Regions from separate parts of the Streptomyces sp. NPDC040545 genome, predicted to be linked through region 3. Evidence: riboswitches for the same ligand, from Rfam matches in the RefSeq annotation. Region 3 holds a riboswitch; each other region holds the start of a gene.
What was found. A riboswitch is a leader RNA that binds a small molecule or an ion and turns the genes downstream of it on or off. The one in region 3 is predicted to bind cobalamin.
Positions count from the first base shown of each region.

Region 1: linked by a shared signal. The riboswitch ahead of ACZ573_RS22195 (cobalamin biosynthesis protein) and the one ahead of ACZ573_RS03390 (ribonucleoside-diphosphate reductase subunit alpha) in region 3 are both predicted to bind cobalamin.
Region 2: linked by a shared signal. The riboswitch ahead of ACZ573_RS09380 (CoA-acylating methylmalonate-semialdehyde dehydrogenase) and the one ahead of ACZ573_RS03390 (ribonucleoside-diphosphate reductase subunit alpha) in region 3 are both predicted to bind cobalamin.
Region 4: linked by a shared signal. The riboswitch ahead of metE (5-methyltetrahydropteroyltriglutamate--homocysteine S-methyltransferase) and the one ahead of ACZ573_RS03390 (ribonucleoside-diphosphate reductase subunit alpha) in region 3 are both predicted to bind cobalamin.

Region 1 is NZ_JBVIWA010000011.1:209,433-214,429, forward strand. Features, by position in the region: gene ACZ573_RS22190 (cobyric acid synthase) at 1-1,194, opposite strand, end outside; gene ACZ573_RS22195 (cobalamin biosynthesis protein) at 1,191-2,153, opposite strand; cobalamin riboswitch at 2,190-2,344, opposite strand; gene ACZ573_RS22200 (hypothetical protein) at 2,479-2,700, opposite strand; gene ACZ573_RS22205 (inorganic phosphate transporter) at 2,732-4,015, opposite strand; gene ACZ573_RS22210 (alpha/beta hydrolase family protein) at 4,326-4,997, shown strand, end outside.
Region 2 is NZ_JBVIWA010000003.1:285,828-290,824, reverse strand. Features, by position in the region: gene ACZ573_RS09380 (CoA-acylating methylmalonate-semialdehyde dehydrogenase) at 1-1,223, opposite strand, end outside; cobalamin riboswitch at 1,428-1,598, opposite strand; gene ACZ573_RS09375 (short-chain fatty acyl-CoA regulator family protein) at 1,713-3,128, opposite strand; gene aceA (isocitrate lyase) at 3,515-4,801, shown strand; gene aceB (malate synthase A) at 4,900-4,997, shown strand, end outside.
Region 3 is NZ_JBVIWA010000001.1:697,976-702,972, reverse strand. Features, by position in the region: gene ACZ573_RS03405 (carbon starvation CstA family protein) at 1-1,995, shown strand, start outside; gene ACZ573_RS03400 (CstA-like transporter-associated (seleno)protein) at 1,992-2,189, shown strand; gene ACZ573_RS03395 (GNAT family N-acetyltransferase) at 2,290-2,787, shown strand; cobalamin riboswitch at 2,839-2,960, shown strand; gene ACZ573_RS03390 (ribonucleoside-diphosphate reductase subunit alpha) at 3,104-4,997, shown strand, end outside.
Region 4 is NZ_JBVIWA010000021.1:138,107-143,103, forward strand. Features, by position in the region: gene ACZ573_RS31580 (SchA/CurD-like domain-containing protein) at 1-272, opposite strand, end outside; gene ACZ573_RS31585 (FAD-dependent oxidoreductase) at 420-2,108, shown strand; gene ACZ573_RS31590 (hypothetical protein) at 2,230-2,772, opposite strand; cobalamin riboswitch at 3,001-3,229, shown strand; gene metE (5-methyltetrahydropteroyltriglutamate--homocysteine S-methyltransferase) at 3,410-4,997, shown strand, end outside.

The DNA of each region.
Region 1 (4,997 bases), on a different contig from region 3:
CAGGGTCTTCTCGCGCTCGAAGCGGACGCGTACGGGGAGCAGGCCGAGGCCGTCGACCTCGCCCGCCTTCGATTCGACCTCGTCCGAGATCCGCTCGCCCAGCACCTGGAACCCGCCGCAGATGCCCAGGACCGGCCGCCCCTCGGCGGCGCGCCGCAGCAGGGCGTCCGCCAGCCCGCGTTCGCGCAGCCACTGAAGGGCCTTCACCGTGCCCCGGGTGCCGGGTACGACGACCAGGTCCGCGTCGGCCAGTTCCTCGGCCCGGTCCACGAACCGCACCACGACCCCCGGCTCCGCCGCGAGCGCGTCGACGTCCGTGAAGTTCGACATCAGCGGCACCGCGCACACGGCGACCCGCAGTACGTCCTCGCCCACCGGCGGAGCGACCACGGACTCGCGTACCGCCCCGCGCAGGGAGACCCGCAGGCCGTCCTCCTCGTCGATGCCGAGGCCGTGCTGGAACGGCAGCACCCCGTACGTGGCACGGCCCGTCAGGCCGCGGAGCATCTCCATGCCCGGCTCCAGCAGGGACACGTCGCCGCGGAACTTGTTGACCATGTATCCCGCGATCAGGGACTGGTCCTCGGGGGAGAGCAGCGCCGTCGTCCCGAAGAAGGACGCGAAGACGCCGCCGCGGTCGATGTCCCCGACCACGACCACCGGGAACCGCGCGGCCCGCGCGATCCCCATGTTCACGATGTCGGTCCGGCGCAGGTTGATCTCGGCCGGACTCCCCGCCCCCTCGCAGATCACGGCGTCATACGTGCCCCGCAGCTGCTCCAGGCAGTCCGTGACGATGCCGAGCAGCTGCTCCTGGCGACCGCCGTGCAGCGCCTTTCCGGCGGCCGACCCCCCAGCCCCCCCGAAGAACCCGCGGGCGCTCATCTCGCCCACCGGCTTGCCCAGCAGCACCACCTGGCTGCTGCGGTCACTACCGGGCTTGAGCAGCACCGGGTTCATCAGCGCGGTCGGCTCCACGCGGGCCGCCTGGGCCTGCATGGCCTGGGCGCGCCCGATCTCGGCGCCCTCCAGCGTCACGAAGGAGTTCAGCGACATGTTCTGCGCCTTGAACGGCGCGACCTTCACACCCTGCCGGGCCAGCCAGCGGCAGATGCCCGCCGTGACCACGCTCTTGCCCGCGTCCGACGTGGTGCCCGCGACCAGCAGACCCCCGCCGCGCTTCGCGCCGCTCATCCGCGCCGTCCTCTCCGTGCCGTACGGGAGACCAGCAGCCGGGCGGCCACGCAGGCGCCCAGGGCCAGCCAGGTCACCTGCCGCGACAGCCGTACCGCCCGCTCGATGTCCGCGACCTCCACCGGCCGCCCCGCCCCGCCGTTCAGGACGGCCCGGTGCTCGACCCGGCCGCCGTACGCGAGGGTTCCGCCCAGTCTGACGCCCAGCGCCCCGGCGAAGGAGGCCTCGACGGGTCCGGCGTTCGGGCTCGGGTGCGCGGCGGCGTCCGCGCGCCAGGCCCGTACGGCGCCCCGCCGGTCGGGGCCGGCCAGCACGGCGGCGACCGCCGTCAGCCGGGCCCCCGGCCAGCCGGCCAGGTCGTCGAGCCGGGCGGAGGCCCAGCCGTAGCGCAGGTAGCGGGGGGACTTGTGGCCGACCATCGCGTCCAGGGTGTTCACGGCTCGGAAGGCCAGCAGCCCGGGGACTCCGGCGACGGCGCCCCACACGAGGGCACCGACCACCGCGTCGGAGGTGTTCTCGGCGACGGATTCCACGACGGCGCGGGCCATCTGCTGCCCGTCCAGGGCCTGCGGGTCGCGTCCGCACAGGTGGGGCAGCCGCTCCCGGGCCACCTCGACGTCCCCGGCGGCGAGCGCGCCGCCGATGGCGCGGGCCTCACGGCCCAGGGAGGTGCCGCCCACGACGGCCCAGGTGGCGGCGGCCGTCAGGGCGATACGGACGGCTGCGGGCCGGGAGCGCACGGCTCGGGCGCCCAGCGCTCCGACGGCGGCCGCGCCCCCGGCGCACACCAGGGTGTGCAGGAGGCCCCGGGCGCGGTCGTCGCGCCACAGGGAGCGTTCGACGGCGGCGGCGGCCCGTCCGAAGGCGGCCACGGGGTGCCCTCGGCGCGGATCCCCGAGGATCCGGTCGCCGATCAGGCCCGCCGTGGCGCCGTACGCGAAGACGCGATCGGCACGCATGGTGACAGGTATGTCCTCACTCAGGGTCCGCGCCCTGGTTCGACGTGTCCGGCGGCGAGAGTTCCTGGCTCCCGGGACGCACGCGCGGCGTGCGGTTCCGGTGACAGTGGCGGGACCGCGCCGGATTCGCACCGGACTTCCTCTCCATGCCGCCGTATTGGCTCCGGCAGTCCACCACGCACGCCGAAGGCCCGTCAACTCGCCGTTGACCTGCGGCGCGGCCGGGGCGCGGCAGGAGCGCGGGAGGGGGCGCGGGATGCGAAAAGCTCCCTCCGGGACAAACCCGGAGGGAGCCTTCACGCCCGGTCGGCCGCGGGACGGCGGATCAGGCGACGATCAGGTAGATCCCGTAGCCCACGGCCGCGGCGATGACCGCGAAGCAGGCGTACGCGCCGCTGCGGGCGAGGGTGGCGGTGCCGCCCTGCTCGGTGGCGGTCTCGTGCTTGGACAGGCCCACCAGGCCCAGGGTGAAGAGGGCCACGAGGGCGACGGTCGCGAAGAGGCTGACCCCGAAGACGGAGCCGAGCGCTTCCCAGTCGATCTTCATACTGCGGTTTCCTCTTGTGTCTCTGTCTCGGTCAGACCGCGGCGGCCGGAGCCGCCGGGGTCTGCGTCGCGGCCGGGATGGTGGCCTTGAGGGCTTCGTCCGTCACCTCGGCGGTCGTCGCCGCGGCGGTGGTACCGGCGGCGGCGACGGTCGGCGGGACGGTGACCGCGGCGATCGCTGTGGTGACGACGCCCGGCTCCTCGGCGCGGGCCGGCTCCACCTCGTTGACGTTGTTGTGGTCGACGACCTGGCGGCGCGAGATGAACCAGATGGCCAGGCAGGAGCCGATCAGGAAGAGCGTGACCGCGGCGATGCCGACGTCACCGATGCGCATGACCAGCTCGGCACCGGCCGAGACCAGCGCGGCGGCCGGCAGGGTCAGGCCCCAGGCGATGAACATGCGGGTCGCGGTGGACCAGCGGACCACACCGCCCTTGCGGCCCAGGCCCGCACCCATGACCGCACCCGAGCACGAGTGGGTGGTGGAGAGCGAGAAGCCCAGGTTCGAGGAGGCGAGGATGACGGACGCGGCCGAGGTCTGGGCGGCGAAGCCCTGCTGCGGGTGCAGGTCGGTCAGGCCGCTGCCCATGGTGCGGATGATGCGCCAGCCGCCCAGGTAGGTGCCCATCGCGATGGCCATACCGGCGGAGACGATGACCCAGACTGGCGGGTTCGCGTCGGGCGCGATCGCGCCGCCGGCGATGAGGGCCAGGGTGATGATGCCCATCGTCTTCTGCGCGTCGTTGGTGCCGTGCGCGAGGGAGACGAGACCGGCCGAGGCGATCTGACCGGCGCGGTAACCCTTGGCGGAGGTCTTCTCGCCGACCTTGTCACCCAGCTTGTAGGTGAGCTTGGCGGCCAGGTAGGCGGCGATGCCGGCCACCAGCGGGGCGGCGATCGCGGGGATGAGGACCTTGGTCACGACGACGCTGCCGTTGACCGCGCCGATGCCGGCGGACGCGACCGCGGCACCGATCAGGCCGCCCATCAGGGCGTGCGAGGAGCTGGAGGGGAGACCGACCAGCCAGGTGACGAGGTTCCAGAGGATCGCTCCGACCAGGGCGGCGAAGATCACCTCTGGCTGGATGCCCTCCTCGTTGACCAGTCCCTTGGAGATCGTCTTGGCGACCTCCACGGACATGAACGCGCCGACGAGGTTGAGCACGGCGGACATGGCCACCGCCGTCTTGGGCTTGAGGGCGCCGGTCGAGATGGTGGTAGCCATCGCGTTGGCTGTGTCGTGGAAACCGTTCGTGAAGTCGAACACGAGAGCGGTGATGATCACGATCCCGAGGAGAAGCGTTATGTGCTCCATTTACCCAGGCTTCTGTTTGACGTCAGTGGCTCGGCGACCGTAGGCAACCTGAGTGAACGGAAGATGAACTGACTCGGGCGGAGCGGTGTACTGGCGCGGGGTGTGATCGGGTCATTCGTCCTGATTCTGGCGTAGATAATGCCATTAATGCACGTCAAAGCCGGGTGAATGAACCCCTCCGTAGGGGGTCCGCCGTGCATACGATCCCCCTTCCCGGGCCTCGAATGAGACCTAGATCACCCCGTCCCTGCCCGCGGCGGAGAGATCTCCTCCGGTGGCCCGCCCGGGGCCCCGACCCGACACTGGAGCAGTGCGTACCGCGACTGCGGCGGCTGCGGCCGTCACGACGACCCTCCTCGGTGCCGGCGCGGCCGCCGTCGCCGTCGCCCGGCACACCGCCCACGCGGCCCTGCGGTCCGAACCGGGCCGCCCGCTCCCCGGCGGACCGAAGCTCAGTGTCCACTCCGCCGCCGACGGCCGGATCACGCTCACCCGTTCGCTCGCCTCCCTGCGCCCCGGCACGTACGGCCTGGTCGCGCCGGGTCTGCACGCCGTCGTAGGGCCCGTGCTCCCGGACGCCGCCCCCGGCCCGGACGCCGTCGTACGGCAGCTCGTCTCCGTCACCCACGGCACCCTCGACCCCGGCACCCGGGTCTCCCTCACCCCCCAGGTGTACGTCGGCAACCCGCGCACCGCCCTCGGGCTCGACCACGCCGACGTGGACGTCCCCGGGGAGCTCGGCGCCCTGCCCGCCTGGTTCGTGCCCGCCGCCCGGGACACCTGGGTGATCACCGTGCACGGGCTCGGCAGCGGCCGGGAACACCCGATGGTGGTCATGCCCTTCCTGTACCGCCATCACCTGCCCGTCCTGGACCTCGGCTACCGGGGCGACCTGGGTGCCCCCGCCTCCCCGGACGGCCTCGGCCACCTCGGTGAATCGGAATGGCGCGACCTGGACGCCGCCATCCGCTACGCCCTGCGC
Region 2 (4,997 bases), on a different contig from region 3:
TGCTCGGTGGGCAGGCGCAGGGCCTCCTCGTAGTCGGCGGCCCGTACGACGGACAGCACCGGGCCGAAGATCTCCTCGCGGTAGATCCGCATGTGCGGGGTCACGCGGTCGAAGAGGGTCGCTCCGGCGAAGAAGCCGTCCTCGTGCCCGGGCAGGGTGAACCCGCGCCCGTCCACGACGAGTTCGGCGCCCTCGGTGGCTCCGATGCCGACGTAGCGGTTCACCCGGTCCAGCGCGTCCTGGCTGACCAGCGGCCCGAAGTCGGCCTCGGGGTCGTCGGAGCGGCCCACGCGCAGGGTGGCGATGCGTTCCGTCAGCTTGGCCACGAGGGCGTTCGCGGTCTCCTCGCCGACGGGTACGGCGACGGCAATGGCCATGCAGCGCTCGCCCGCGGAGCCGTAGCCGGCGCCGATGAGGGCCTCCACGGCCTGGTCGAGGTCGGCGTCGGGCATCACGATCATGTGGTTCTTGGCGCCGCCGAAGCACTGGGCGCGCTTGCCGTGGGCCGCGGCGGTGGCGTAGATGTGCGCGGCGACCGGGGTGGAGCCGACGAAGCCGAGGGCCTGCACGCGCGGGTCTTCGAGGAGGGTGTCAACGGCCTCCTTGCCGCCGTTGACCACGTTGAGCACGCCGGGCGGCAGACCGGCCTCCAGGAACAGCTCGGCGAGGCGCAGCGGTACGGAGGGGTCGCGCTCGGAGGGCTTGAGGATGAAGGAGTTGCCGCAGGCCAGGGCGGGTGCGGCCTGCCACAGGGGGATCATCGCGGGGAAGTTGAAAGGGGTGATCCCGGCGACCACGCCCAGCGGTGAGCGCAGGGAATGCACGTCGATCCCGGTGCCCGCGTTGTCGGTGAACTCGCCCTTGAGCAGGTGCGGGACACCGGTGGCGAACTCGACCACCTCCAGGCCGCGTTGCAGGTCGCCGTGGGCGTCGGCGACGGTCTTGCCGTGCTCGGAGGACAACAGCCGGGCGAGGGAGTCCCGTTCGCCCTCGACCAGCTGGAGGAAGCGCAGCAGTACGCGCGAGCGGCGCTGCGGGTTCCACTGCCCCCAGTCGGCCTGCGCCTCCTCGGCGTTCGCGATGGCGGCCTCCGTGTCGGCCCGCCCCGCGAGCGGGACCCGGGCCTGGACGGTGCCGGTGTTGGGGTCGTACACGTCGGTGAAGAGACCGGAGGATCCGGTGGTGTGCTTGCCGCCGATGAAATGGGTGAGTTCACGGACCATGGGTGCCTGCTCTCGTCAGGTGGGATCCGGGGATGGCACGGCCGACCGGCGGACGGCACCCGATCGGGTGCGCCGCTGGGGAGGGTCGTGGGACTGGTCGACAGAGACGACCTACGAGCGCGCGAACGTGTGCGTGCGCTCCGCCGGATCACCAGGGTCGTGGGTACAAACCGGTGCCATGCGTGTCTGCTCCATCCTCGTGGACAACACGGAACATCCGCGGCCGGTATCCTGACTCCCGGATCCCCGCGTGCCGCCCGCCTTCCCGACAGACCTCGTCAGTGGCGTGTGGATGGCAGCACACTCCCCGGTCACAGTGGCGGGACCGTGCCGGTTTCTCACCGGCTTCCCTGCACCGCGGACCTTGTGCCACGAACATATAGTTGGACGTCCTAGTAAGTCCAGAGCCGCCGCCGCGCGCCTTCGCCATCCGGCCGCGCCGCCCGCCGCCTGACGGCAGCCGTCTGCCGCCGGAAGTCTGACGCCCGCTCAGTCCCGTGCCGGGGCCGGGTTCCTGGTCACCGGATACGGGATGAAGGTGCTGCTGTTCTCGTCCACGGCCAGCGCCCGCCCGAGCGGCGGCACGGCCCGCTGCGGGCAGTCCAGGCGTTCGCAGAGGCGGCAGCCCATGCCGATGGGGGTGGCGGCCGCCGTGTTGTCGAGGTCGAGCCCGTCGGCGTACACGAGCCGCGAGGCGTGCCGGATCTCGCAGCCGAGCCCGATCGCGAAGGTCTTGCCGGGCTCGCCCCAGCCGCCGCGGTGGCGGGTGACGGCCCGGGCGGTCCACAGGTACCGCTGCCCGTCGGGCATGGCGGCCACCTGGACGTGGATGCGGCCGGGCGCGGCGAAGGCCTCGTACACGTTCCACAGCGGGCAGGTGCCGCCCGCGCGGGAGAAGTGGAATCCCGTCGCCGACTGCCGCTTGGACATGTTGCCGGCCCGGTCCACCCGGACGAAGGAGAAGGGAACCCCGCGCAGCCTGGGCCGCTGCAGGGTGCTCAGCCGGTGGCAGACCGTCTCGTAGCCGATCCCGAAGTGGTCGGTGAGCCGCTCGATGTCGTAGCGGAACTCCTCGGCGGCCGTGTGGAAGGCGCGGTACGGGAGGATGAGCGCGCCCGCGAAGTGGTTGGCGATGCCGATGCGCGCGAGGGCGTGGACGGGGGAGCCGGGCGGGAAGTCCTCGGCGGCCAGCCGGTCCAGCTCGTCCCCGTACTCGATCAGCGCCAGCTGCGTGGCCATCCGGAACGCCTGCTGCCCCGGCCGGAGCCGGTTCGACAGGTGCAGCACGCGGGCGGTGGGGTCGTAGTGGTGCAGCCGGTCGGAGTCCGTGGCCGTCCGGATCCCGTGCCGGCCGGAGAGCCGCCGGGTCAGCGCGCGGATGACGTCCCCCGGGCGGATGCCGATCTCGGCGGCGAGGCCTTCGGCGGCGAGATCGGTGTCGTGGAGGTAGTTCTGCCGCCGGTAGAAGAACTCGCGGATCTCCTCGTGGGGCGAGCGCGGGCTGTCCGTGGCCGCGTCCCGGCCGTCGGCGGCGTCGGCGAGCCGCTCGGCCAGGAGCTGGCTGCGCCGGCCCAGGTCCAGCAGGACCGAGGCCACCGCGGGCATGCGGGTGGCCAGTTCGGCCAGGTCGGAGGGGGAGACCCGGGCCTGCGCCACCTCGTTCGCGAGCGCCTCGCGCAGGTCGGCGACCAGCCGGCTGGTGTCGCGCTCGGAGAAGAACCCCGGATCCACCCCGAAGGCCTCGGTGAGCCGCAGCAGGACCGGAACGGTGAGCGGCCGGGAGTCGTGCTCCATCTGGTTGAGGTAGCTGGGGGAGATGGCGAGCACCCGGGCCAGGTCGGCCTGGGTCATCCGGCGCTCCTCGCGCAGCCGTCGCAGCCGCGCTCCCGCGTACGTCTTGCTCACCGCACTCCCTCGCCGTTCCGGGCTCGACACGCGACGCCAGAATACGGGGATCTTCACGACCCGAACCCTTCGCAACCTTGGCAATTTCGCTGCTGAAGATTCGCAGACCTTGGCAGATGTACCTCCTTGATGGCACTCGGTGTCAATGTCAGAGTCGGTGCAGCGGCCCGCCGGACACGGCGGTCAGGAAGAACCGACTGGCCCGACTCACGCCCTGATTTCGGCCATCCAGGAAGTTCGCCCCGGCGGTTCGGCAGCATTGCTCAGCTTCGGCCCCGAGCCGGGTTCGGCGGCCGCAGCTCCTTGTTAGGCACAGAGTGCCAAGCCGCCGGGTCCACGTCCCGGCTCATTGGCAAGACAAGCTACGGATGGAAACGGTGACGGTCATGGCAGAGGCGAACACGACGGCGGCGGCCGAGCAGCTCAAGCAGCGGTGGGCCGACGACCCTCGCTGGGCGGGCATCGAGCGCACCTACACGGCCGAGGACGTGGTGCGGCTCTCGGGCAGCGTCCGCGAGGAGCACACCCTGGCCCGGCGCGGCGCCGAACGGCTGTGGCGACAGCTCCACGAGCAGGACTACATCCACGCCCTCGGCGCGCTCACCGGCGGCCAGGCGGTCCAGCAGGTGCGCGCCGGACTCCAGGCGATCTACCTCTCCGGCTGGCAGGTGGCCGCCGACGCCAACCAGGCCGGGCACACCTACCCGGACCAGAGCCTGTACCCCGTCAACTCGGTCCCGCAAGTGGTGCGCAGGATCAACAACGCGCTGCTGCGCGCCGACCAGATCGCCACCGCCGAGGGCGGCACCGACACGACCGACTGGCTCGCGCCGATCGTCGCGGACGCCGAGGCCGGCTTCGGCGGCCCGCTGAACGCCTTCGAGCTCACCAAGGCGATGATCGCGGCGGGCGCGGCCGGCATCCACTACGAGGACCAGCTGGCCTCCGAGAAGAAGTGCGGCCACCTCGGCGGCAAGGTCCTCGTCCCGACCTCGCAGCACGTCCGCACCCTGAACGCGGCCCGCCTGGCGGCCGACATCGCCGACACCCCGACCCTGATCATCGCCCGTACGGACGCCCTCGCCGCCACCCTCCTGACCAGCGACGTCGACGAGCGCGACGCCGAGTTCTGCACGGGCGAGCGCACCGCCGAGGGCTTCTACCACGTCCGAAACGGCATGGCCCCGGTCATCGCCCGCGGCCTCGCCTACGCCCCGTACGCCGACCTCATCTGGGTGGAGACCGGCACCCCGGACCTGGAGCAGGCCCGCGAGTTCGCCGAGGCGATCCACGCGCAGTACCCCGACCAGATGCTCGCCTACAACTGCTCGCCGTCCTTCAACTGGAAGGCCGCGCTGGACGACGACCAGATCGCCAAGTTCCAGCGCGAGCTCGGCGCGATGGGATACCGCTTCCAGTTCATCACCCTGGCCGGCTTCCACTCCCTCAACCACGGCATGTTCGACCTCGCCCGCGGCTACGCCGAGCACGGCATGACCGCCTACGTCGACCTCCAGGAGCGCGAGTTCGCCGCCCAGGCCCAGGGGTTCACGGCCGTCAAGCACCAGCGCGAGGTCGGCACCGGCTACTTCGACCTCGTCTCCACCGCCGTCAACCCGGCCTCCTCCACCACCGCGCTCGCCGGCTCCACCGAGGAAGAGCAGTTCCACTAGGCCCGCTCTTGGCCGTCTCTGCGCCGAGTCCTTCCGACGGGTGCCCGAGGGACGTCCCCCCGGGCACCCCGCCCACCGCCCCCGCTGAGGAGAACCGCATGCCCCTCTCGCCTCTGACCAGCAGCGTCCAGGTCCTCGGTGCGCCGGGTGAGCGCCACGAGGAGATCCTGACCCCCGAGGCCATGGAGTTCATCGG
Region 3 (4,997 bases):
TTCATCGCGGACCGCGTGCTGAAGGTGGACGCCACCCGGGCCACCCCCGCCGAACGCCTTGACAACGGTGTCGACTTCCACCCCACCGACCGCCGGGTCCTCTTCGGCCACCACTTCGCGGCCGTGGCCGGCGCCGGCCCGCTCGTCGGACCCGTACTCGCCGCGCAGATGGGCTATCTGCCGGGCACCATCTGGATCGTCGCCGGCGTCATCTTCGCCGGGGCCGTCCAGGACATGGTCACGCTGTTCTTCTCCACCCGCCGCGACGGACGTTCGCTCGGCCAGATGGCCCGGGACGAGATCGGCCCCGTCGGCGGGGCCGCCGCCCTGGTCGCCGTGTTCGCCATCATGATCATCCTGCTGGCGGTGCTGGCCCTGGTCATCGTCAACGCCCTGGCGCACTCGCCCTGGGGCGTCTTCTCCATCGGCATGACCATCCCGATCGCCGTCTTCATGGGCTTCTACCTGCGCGTCCTGCGGCCGGGCCGGGTCACCGAGGTCTCCGTCATCGGCGTCGCACTGCTGCTGCTCGCCATCGTCGCGGGCGGCTGGGTCGCCGAGTCCTCCTTCGCGGGCACCTTCACCCTGGAGAAGGAGACGCTGGTCATCTGGATGGTGGTGTACGGCTTCCTGGCATCGGTGCTGCCGGTGTGGATGCTGCTCGCCCCCCGCGACTACCTCTCCACCTTCATGAAGGTCGGCACCATCGCGCTCCTCGCGCTCGGCGTGGTCATCGCGATGCCCACCCTGAAGATGCCCTCGGTCACCGAATTCGCGGCGAGCGGCGACGGACCGGTCTTCGCCGGGTCGATGTTCCCCTTCGTCTTCATCACCATCGCCTGTGGCGCGCTCTCCGGCTTCCACGCCCTGGTCTCCTCGGGAACCACCCCGAAGATGATCCAGAAGGAGACCCAGGTCCGCATGATCGGCTACGGCGCCATGCTGACCGAGTCCTTCGTCGCCGTCATGGCGATCATCGCGGCCTGCATCATCGAGCCCGGGCTCTTCTTCGCGGTCAACTCCCCCGGCGGGGTCATCGGCACCACCGTCGAGTCCGCCTCCCAGGCGGTGACCCACTTCGGCTTCGCGATCTCCCCGGAAGCGCTCGCCCAGGCCGCGAAGGACGTCGAGGAAGCCAGCCTGCTCTCGCGCACGGGTGGCGCGCCGACCTTCGCACTCGGAATGTCGGAGATCTTCTCCGCCGTGGTCGGCGGCGCCGGGATGAAGGCCTTCTGGTACCACTTCGCCATCATGTTCGAGGCGCTCTTCATCCTGACGACGCTCGACGCCGGCACCCGCGTGGGCCGGTTCATGCTCCAGGACACCCTCGGCAACGTGCACAAGTCCTTCAAGGACGTCAGCTGGAAGCCCGGCGTGTGGTTCGCGAGCGCGATCGTCGTGGGAGGCTGGGGCTACTTCCTGTGGGTCGGCATCAAGGACCCGCTCGGCGGCATCAACCAGCTCTTCCCGCTCTTCGGCATCGCCAACCAGCTGCTCGCCGCGGTCGCACTGGCCGTCTGCACCACGCTGCTGATCAAGTCCGGCCGGCTCAAGTGGGCCTGGGTGACGGGCGTTCCGCTGGTCTGGGACGCGACGGTGACCCTCACCGCGAGCTACCAGAAGATCTTCTCCGACGACGTGAAGGTCGGCTTCTTCGCCCAGCGCGACAAGTACCAGGCCGGAATCGACGCCGGCAAGGTCCTGGCGCCGGCGAAGAACATGGACGACATGCACACCGTGGTCACCAACGCCACGGTCGACGGCGTCCTGTGCGCCTTCTTCGCGGTCCTGATCATCGTGGTCCTCGCGGACGCGGCCCGGACCTGCCTCAAGGCCGTCCGCGACCCGGCGTCGGCGGCCCTCTCCGAGACCCCGTGGACCGAGTCGAAGATCGTCGCCCCGGCCGGACTGATCGCGACCGCCGAGGAGCGGGCGGAGCTCGCCGCGGCGGGCCCGGAGGCGGGCGGCGGACACGTCAAGGAGCCGGTGGCGTGAGCACCGTACGGAGCGTGCTGGCCAGGGCCCGGTTCTACGTACGGGAGTTCTCCGGGGAGGCCGCGTACGACCGGTACGTGGCCCATGCCCGCTCCCACGACCCGGACGCGGAGGTCCTGACCCGCCGCGCCTTCGAACGCGCCCGTACGGACGCCCGCGAGGCGGACCCCCGCGAGGGCTTCCGCTGCTGCTGAGCCGCCCCGCACACCGAAGGCCCCGCCGGATGCTTCCGGCGGGGCCTTCGCCGGGTCCGCGCCCGGCACCGGCGCCGGCCCGTCCTGCACACTCGACCGCATGGACATGGTGATCAGAACGGCGCTGCCCGCCGAGTACGCGGAGCTGGGTGAGATCACGGCGCGGGCCTACCTCGCCGACGGGCATCTGGACTTCAACGAGGACGACCACTATCTGAACGTGCTGCGCGACGTGGCCGGCCGGGCCGCCCAGGCCGAAGTGCTCGTCGCCGAACGCGAGGGGCGGGTGCTGGGCGGTGTGACCTTCGCCGCTCCGGGCAGTCCGCTCGCCGACATCGCGGCCCCCGACGAGGCGGAGTTCCGGATGCTCGCGGTCGCCCACGAGGCGCGCGGCCAAGGCGCCGGCGAGGCTCTGGTGCGGGCCTGCGTCGAGCGGGCGCGGGCCCTGGAGGGCGTGACCGGCCTGGTTCTCTCCACCCAGCGCAGCATGGGCGGCGCCCACCGGATCTACGCGCGCCTGGGCTTCGTACGCACTCCGGAGCGGGACTGGGCGCCGATCGAGGGTCTGACACTCTTCACTTACCGGCTCAAGCTGTAGCCACGCCGACACTACATGTGGGGGTTACCGCACAGGGCCGCCCCCACATGTATGCTCATGCCTGCTGTCGCCGCAGGGGAATCCGGTGCGAATCCGGAACTGTCCCGCAACGGTATGAAGTGTCCGGCTACCGGACGCCAAGTCCGATGACCTGCCGACAGCGCGCCCGGCTCGACCGAACCGGGTGCCGATTCGTCCGGGCCTCGCGGTTGGGCCGGTGGACGCCATGCGGGGTACGCGTTCTCGTCGCGCCCGCATGCGCCCGCCCGCGCCCCGCTCCGCCGATGACCGGGCCGAGCGAGGGAGAGCTCCCGCCGTGACCATCGCGCCTTCCGCACCGCGCGCCGAGTCCACTTCTGGCGACAACACCGAGGGCCCGGGGGCCACGCTGCTGCGTACCCTCACCGAACTTACGGCGGACCTCCCCGACACCGACCCCGGCCGGGTCGCGGCCTCCGCGCTGCGCGGCCGCAGCTCCGCCGCCGACGACGCCGAACTGCGCGGGCTGGCCACGGAGGCCGCCGCCGGTCTGATCTCCGAGGACCCGGCCTACTCCCGGCTCGCCGCCCGCCTGCTGACGCTGGCCGTGCGCGACGAGGCCGCGAGCCAGGGCTCGACGTCCTTCTCGGCCTCCGTCGAGGTCGGCCACCGCGAGGGCCTCATCGCCGACCGCACGGCCGAGTTCGTCCGCACCCACGCGGGCCGGCTCGACTCGCTCGTCGAACTGACCCTCGCCGAGGGCGCCGACGACCGCTTCGGCTTCTTCGGCCTGCGCACCCTGCACAGCCGCTACCTGCTGCGTCACCCGATCACCCGTCAGGTCATCGAGACCCCGCAGTACTTCATGCTGCGCGTGGCCTGCGGTCTGGCCGCCGACGACAGCGTCCAGGCCGTGGAGGAAGTGGCCTCGCTCTACCGGCTGATGAGCCGCCTGGACTACCTGCCGTCCTCCCCCACGCTCTTCAACTCCGGTACCCGGCACCCGCAGATGTCCTCCTGCTACCTGCTGGACTCCCCGCTGGACGAGCTCGACTCGATCTACGACCGCTACCACCAGGTCGCCCGCCTCTCCAAGCACGCCGGCGGCATCGGCCTCTCGTACTCCCGCATCCGCGCCCGCGGTTCGCTGATCCGTGGCACCAACGGCCACTCCAACGGCATCGTGCCGTTCCTGAAGACCCTCGACGCCTCCGTCGCCGCCGTGAACCAGGGTGGCCGCCGCAAGGGCGCCGCCGCCGTCTACCTGGAGACCTGGCACGCGGACATCGAGGAGTTCCTGGAGCTCCGCGACAACACCGGTGAGGACCAGCGCCGTACGCACAACCTGAACCTCGCCCACTGGGTGCCGGACGAGTTCATGCGCCGTGTGAACGCCGACGCCGACTGGTCGCTGTTCTCCCCGGCCGACGTCCCCGAGCTGGTCGACCTGTGGGGTGACGAGTTCGACGCCGCCTACCGCAAGGCCGAGGCGGACGGCCTGGCCCGCAAGACCATGCCCGCCCGCGACCTGTACGGCCGGATGATGCGCACCCTCGCGCAGACCGGCCAGGGCTGGATGACCTTCAAGGACGCCTCCAACCGCACGGCGAACCAGACCGCCGAGCCGGGCACGGTCGTGCACTCCTCGAACCTGTGCACCGAGATCATCGAGGTCACCAACGACGGCGAGACGGCCGTCTGCAACCTCGGCTCGGTCAACCTGGGCGCCTTCGTCGTGGACGGCGAGATCGACTGGGAGCGGATCGACGAGACCGTCCGCACCGCCGTCACCTTCCTCGACCGCGTGGTGGACATCAACTTCTACCCGACCGAGCAGGCCGGCCGCTCCAACGCCCGCTGGCGCCCGGTGGGCCTGGGCGCGATGGGCCTCCAGGACGTCTTCTTCAAGCTGAAGCTGCCCTTCGACTCCCCCGAGGCGAGGGCCCTGTCCACCAAGCTCTCCGAGCGCATCATGCTGGCCGCGTACGAGGCCTCCTGCGACCTCGCCGAGCGCAGCGGCCCGCTGCCGGCCTGGGAGCAGACCCGTACCGCCCGTGGTGTCCTGCACCCGGACCACTACGACGTCGAGCTGAACTGGCCGGAGCGCTGGGACGCGCTGCGCGCCCGCGTCGCCGAGACCGGTATGCGCAACTCCCTGCTCCTGGCCATCGCCCCGACCGCCACGATCGCCTCGATCGCCGGCGTGTACGAGTGCATCGAGCCGCAGGTCT
Region 4 (4,997 bases), on a different contig from region 3:
ACCGACGCGACGTGTTCCTCGCTGTTGACCCAGGCCAAGAACCGCGGTGCGCTCTCCCATTCGCTGGTGATGAGCCACTGCGACGGATTCTCGATCGACTGGCACAACTCGTCGCGGATGTGTCCGGGGACGGAGGACACCTGCTCGCGGAGATGTTCGTACACCTCCAGGAACTGATTCTGCGCTCCGTCGTACAGATCCAGCAGCAGCACGACCCGAAGCCTCGAGCCGTCGAAGGCGGACTGGGATATCCGTTCCGACAAGGTTGTCATCGTTCACACTCCTTCGAGACCACACGGTCGCCACGGGGCGGCGCCACCCGAACCGATCGTTGTCCCGTAATCCCTGCGGCGCGAGAGGAGAGAACCAAGCGGGTGAACGAGCGAGGGAACCGGGCTCGTACAGGGCATGGAAGAGCCATGAAGGAAAACGTCGACCACCACGTCCCGGTCCTCATCGTGGGCGGCTCGCTGGTGGGTCTGTGCACCTCGCTCTTCCTCGGCCGGCATGGCATCAGACACATGGTGGTCGAGAAGCACGCGGGTACCTCGATGCACCCACGCGGACGCGGTATCAACGTACGGACGATGGAACTGTTCCGGGTCGCCCGTGTCGAGGACCGGATCCGTGAGGCCGCCTCGGTCCTGGCGGACAACCACGGCATCATGCAGGGCGGCTCGCTGACCGGTGACGACCAGGAGTGGCTCTTCGAGGAAATCGACCCGGGTGGCGCGCTCGCGCGCTTCAGTCCGGCGGCATGGTGTCTGTGCAGCCAGAACGACATCGAGCCGGTCCTGAGGTCCGTGACCCCCTCACTCGGAGCCGACCTGCGGTTCTCCACCGAACTCCTCTCCTTCGACCAGGACCCGGGCGGGGTCACCGCGATCGTGAAGAACCGGGAGACCGGGGAGCACAGCACGGTGCGCGCGGACTACCTCGTCGCCGCCGACGGGCCGCGCAGCCCCGTGCGGGAGGCGCTCCGGATCGGCCAGAGCGGCTCCGGGGACCTGTTCCACAACGTGAGCATCACCTTCCGGTCGCAGATGCTGCCCCACGTGGTCGGCGACCGGCGTTTCATCGTGTGCTACCTGACCAAGCCCGATGCCGACGGGGCCCTGCTGCCGGTCGACAACGGTGAGCGGTGGGTCTTCCACGCGCCCTGGCACCCGGACCGGGGCGAGACTCTGGAGGACTTCACCGACGAGCGCTGCGTGGAGCACATCCGCCGGGCCGTCGGCGCCCCCGACCTGGACGTCGAGGTCACCGGCAAGGCCCCCTGGCACGCCGCCGAGCGGGTCGCCGAGCGGTACGCGGTCGGCCGCGTCTTCCTGGCCGGCGACTCCGCCCACGAGATGTCCCCTACCGGGGCGTTCGGCTCGAACACCGGCATCCAGGACGCCCACAACATCGCCTGGAAGCTCGCCGCGGTGCTGAACGGTTCGGCCGGGCCGGGACTGCTGCAGACCTACGAGGCCGAGCGGTTGCCGGTGGCCCGGGCGACGAGCGAGCGCGCCTCGGCGCGTTCGGCGGAGCACAGCCACCCGGGGTACGAGCCCGAGCCCGCGTCCACCTTCGGGGCCGCGCCCGCGGCCGGGCCGGATTCCGCGCCGGGCGGCCATGGCGGTGGCCGGCAGGGCGGGGTCCTCTCCGTGGCCATGGGCTACCGCTACAACCGGGGCGCGGTGCTGGGAGCCGACCCGGACCGGCCGGTCGTACCCGAACGGATGCGGCTCTGCGGCGATCCGGGCAGCCGCGCACCGCACATGTGGCTCTGCGGTCCGGGGGATCCGGAGCCGAAGTCCACCGTGGACCTCTACGAGCGTTCCTTCGTGCTGCTGTGCTCCGAGGGCACGCCGTGGCGTGCCGCGGGGCGGTCCGTCGCCGAACAGCTGGGACTGCCCCTGGACGTGTACGCGATCGGTACCGGCCCGGAGGCCGACCTGATCCCGGCGAACGGCGGCGACTGGACCGAGGTGCACGGCACGACCGAGCAGGGTGCGATCCTCGTCCGCCCGGACGGTTTCGTGGCCTGGCGCTCGGCGCAGGCGGTGGCGGATCCGGCAGCGGTCCTCCACGAGGTCCTGACCACGCTGCTGGACCGGTCCTGATCCGACCGTTCCAGTTCCCGTTCCCGTTCCCGTTCCCGGAGGGACGAGGGCGCCGTCCGGCGGAGTGACCCGCGGGACGGCGCCTTTCACCTGGCGGCGAGGCGGCCGGAGCCGGACCGGGTCATCGCGGCGTCTTCGAGCCGAGGCCCCCGGGTGTCCTCGGAACCCAGTCGGGGACCGCCGAGGCCTGCTTCGGATCCGGCTCCCGCATGGTCACGCGCCAGCCGTCCTCTCCGGCCCTTCCGGTGAGACGCACGAGGAACGACTTGGTCTGGCCCGTGTCGTGGAAGTACACGACGACGAGCTGCCGCACGGACCCCTCGTCGTAGAACTCCGCGGTCACCTTCCCCTGGGCGCCCTCGTGGAAGGCCCGGATCCAGTTCCGGGCGGTCCGCTCGACGTCCCCCTTCGCGTCATCGGGCTCGGCGGCGAGCGACTCCACCTCCCCGGCCTTGCCGTCGGCGAGCCGCCAGACCAGCTTCTGGGTGATCTCGAGGGACTCGGAGGTGGGGTACCCGACCACGCCCAGCGGTTCGTGGCCCGCGTAGTCGGTCGCGTACCGCAGCTCCTCCTCGTCGGCGGCACAGGCGGTGAGGCCGCCGCAGGCCAGCACGGACACCAGGGCGGCGCGTACGACGAGGGCAGCCCTCGGGCGGGCGCTCATCGGGGAACCCATACTTCCTCGGTCTTCCGGTGGTCATCGAGTGATCTCGTTGCAGAGAGCTGCAACGTACTGCGCCGACCGGGCAGTTCGATCCGGTAAACGGACATGAGGGACACAACTCGCGCCTCAGTGACGCAATTCACTCAATGGCTGGATTTTGACCCCGTGGGTCTCACACCCCGCCATCCGGATGCCGGACAACTCCGCGCGCCGGCGGGGAACGCCGTCTACTCTGGCCGGGCAGCTGGTTCGCCCCGTCCGCCAGGCGGGATGCGTCGTAAGAGGGAACCCGGTGGGAATCCGGGACTGCCCCGCAGCGGTGAGCGGGAACGACCGCCGTCATACGCACTGGGCCCGGACGGGTCTGGGAAGCGACGGCCAGTAGGAGTCTCGTACGGCATCCGTACGACGAGACGTGCCCGCGAGTCCGAAGACCTGCCCGTTGCCCGTACGCGACCGATCGCGCACGGAAATCCCGGTGACCTCGTGGGCGGGTCGGCGACACATCAGGCGGACGACCGCGGACGCGTGCAGCTGCACGCACCCGTACCCGGTCGGGATCCGCCCGGTTCGTCATCCCTTCGCGCCCTCGGCCCCTCACCGGGTCCACAGGAGAACGCTCGCGAAGGAGAGTTCCGTGACCCGCACGACCCCCGCCGCAGGACGGCCCACCGTGGCCACCGTGTACGGCTACCCCCGACAGGGCCAGAACCGTGAACTGAAGAAGTCCGTCGAGGGCTACTGGAAGGGCCGCGTCACCGCCGACGCCCTCCGGGAGACCGCCCGCGACCTGCGCCGCACCAACTGGCAGCAGCTCGCCGACGCCGGCATCACCGAGGTGCCGACCGGTGACTTCTCGTACTACGACCACGTGCTCGACACCAGCGTGATGGTCGGCGCCGTCCCCGAGCGGCACCGCGCCGCCGTCGCGGCCGACCCGCTCGACGGGTACTTCGCGATGGCACGCGGTACCCAGGAGGTGGCACCGCTGGAGATGACCAAGTGGTTCGACACCAACTACCACTACCTGGTGCCCGAACTCGGCCCCGACACCGTCTTCACCGCCGACTCCACCCAGCAGGTCGCCCAGCTGGAGGAAGCGCTCGGGCTGGGCCACACCCCCCGCCCGGTCCTGGTCGGCCCCGTCACCTACCTGCTGCTGGCCAAGCCCGCCCCCGCAGTCGCCGCCGGCTTCGACCCGCTGGCCCTGCTCGACCGGCTCCTGCCCGTCTACGCCCAGGTCCTGGCCGACCTGCGCGCCGCCGGAGCCGAGTGGGTGCAACTGGACGAGCCCGCCCTGGTGCAGGACCGCACCCCGGCCGAACTGAACGCCACCGCCCGCGCGTACCGGGAGCTCGGCGGCCTGACCGACCGGCCCAGGCTGCTCGTCGCCTCCTACTTCGACCGGCTCGGCGAAGCCCTGCCCGTCCTGGCCAAGGCACCCGTCGAAGGTCTCGCCCTGGACTTCACCGAGGCCGCGGCCGCGAACCTCGACGACCTCGCCGCCGTCGGAGGCCTGCCCGGCAAGCGCCTCGTCGCCGGTGTCGTGGGCGGCCGTAACATCTGGATCAACGACTACGAGAAGTCCCTCGCCACCCTGGGAACCCTCCTCGGGCTCGCCGGCCGGGTGGACGTGGCCACCTCCTGCTCCCTGCTCCACGTGCCGCTGGACGCCACCGCCGAACGGGACATCGACCCGCAGGTCCGCCGCTGGCTCGCCTTCGCCCGCCAGAAGACCGCGGAGGTCGCCACCCTGGCCCGGGGCCTGGCCCGCGGCACGGACGCCATCGCCGCCGAACTCGCCTCCAACCGGGCCGACCTGGCCTCCCGCGCCGGCTCGGCCCTCACCCACGATCCGGCGGTTCGGGCCCGCACCGCCGCCGTCACCGACGCCGACGGGCGGCGCGCCCGGTCGTACGCGGAGCGGACCGCCGCCCAGCGGGCGCACCTGGGTCTCCCGCTGCTCCCGACGACCACGATCGGATCGTTCCCGCAGACCACCGAACTGCGCACGGCCCGCGCCGACCTGCGGGCCGGGCGCATCGGCACCGCCGGCTACGAGGACCGCATCCGGGCCGAGATCCGGGAGGTCCTGGCCTTCCAGGAGAAGGCCGGCATCGACGTCCTGGTGCACGGCGAGCCCGAACGCAACGACATGGTCCAGTACTTCGCCGAGCAGCTCACCGGATATCTGGCCACCCAGCACGGCTGGGTCCAGTCCTACG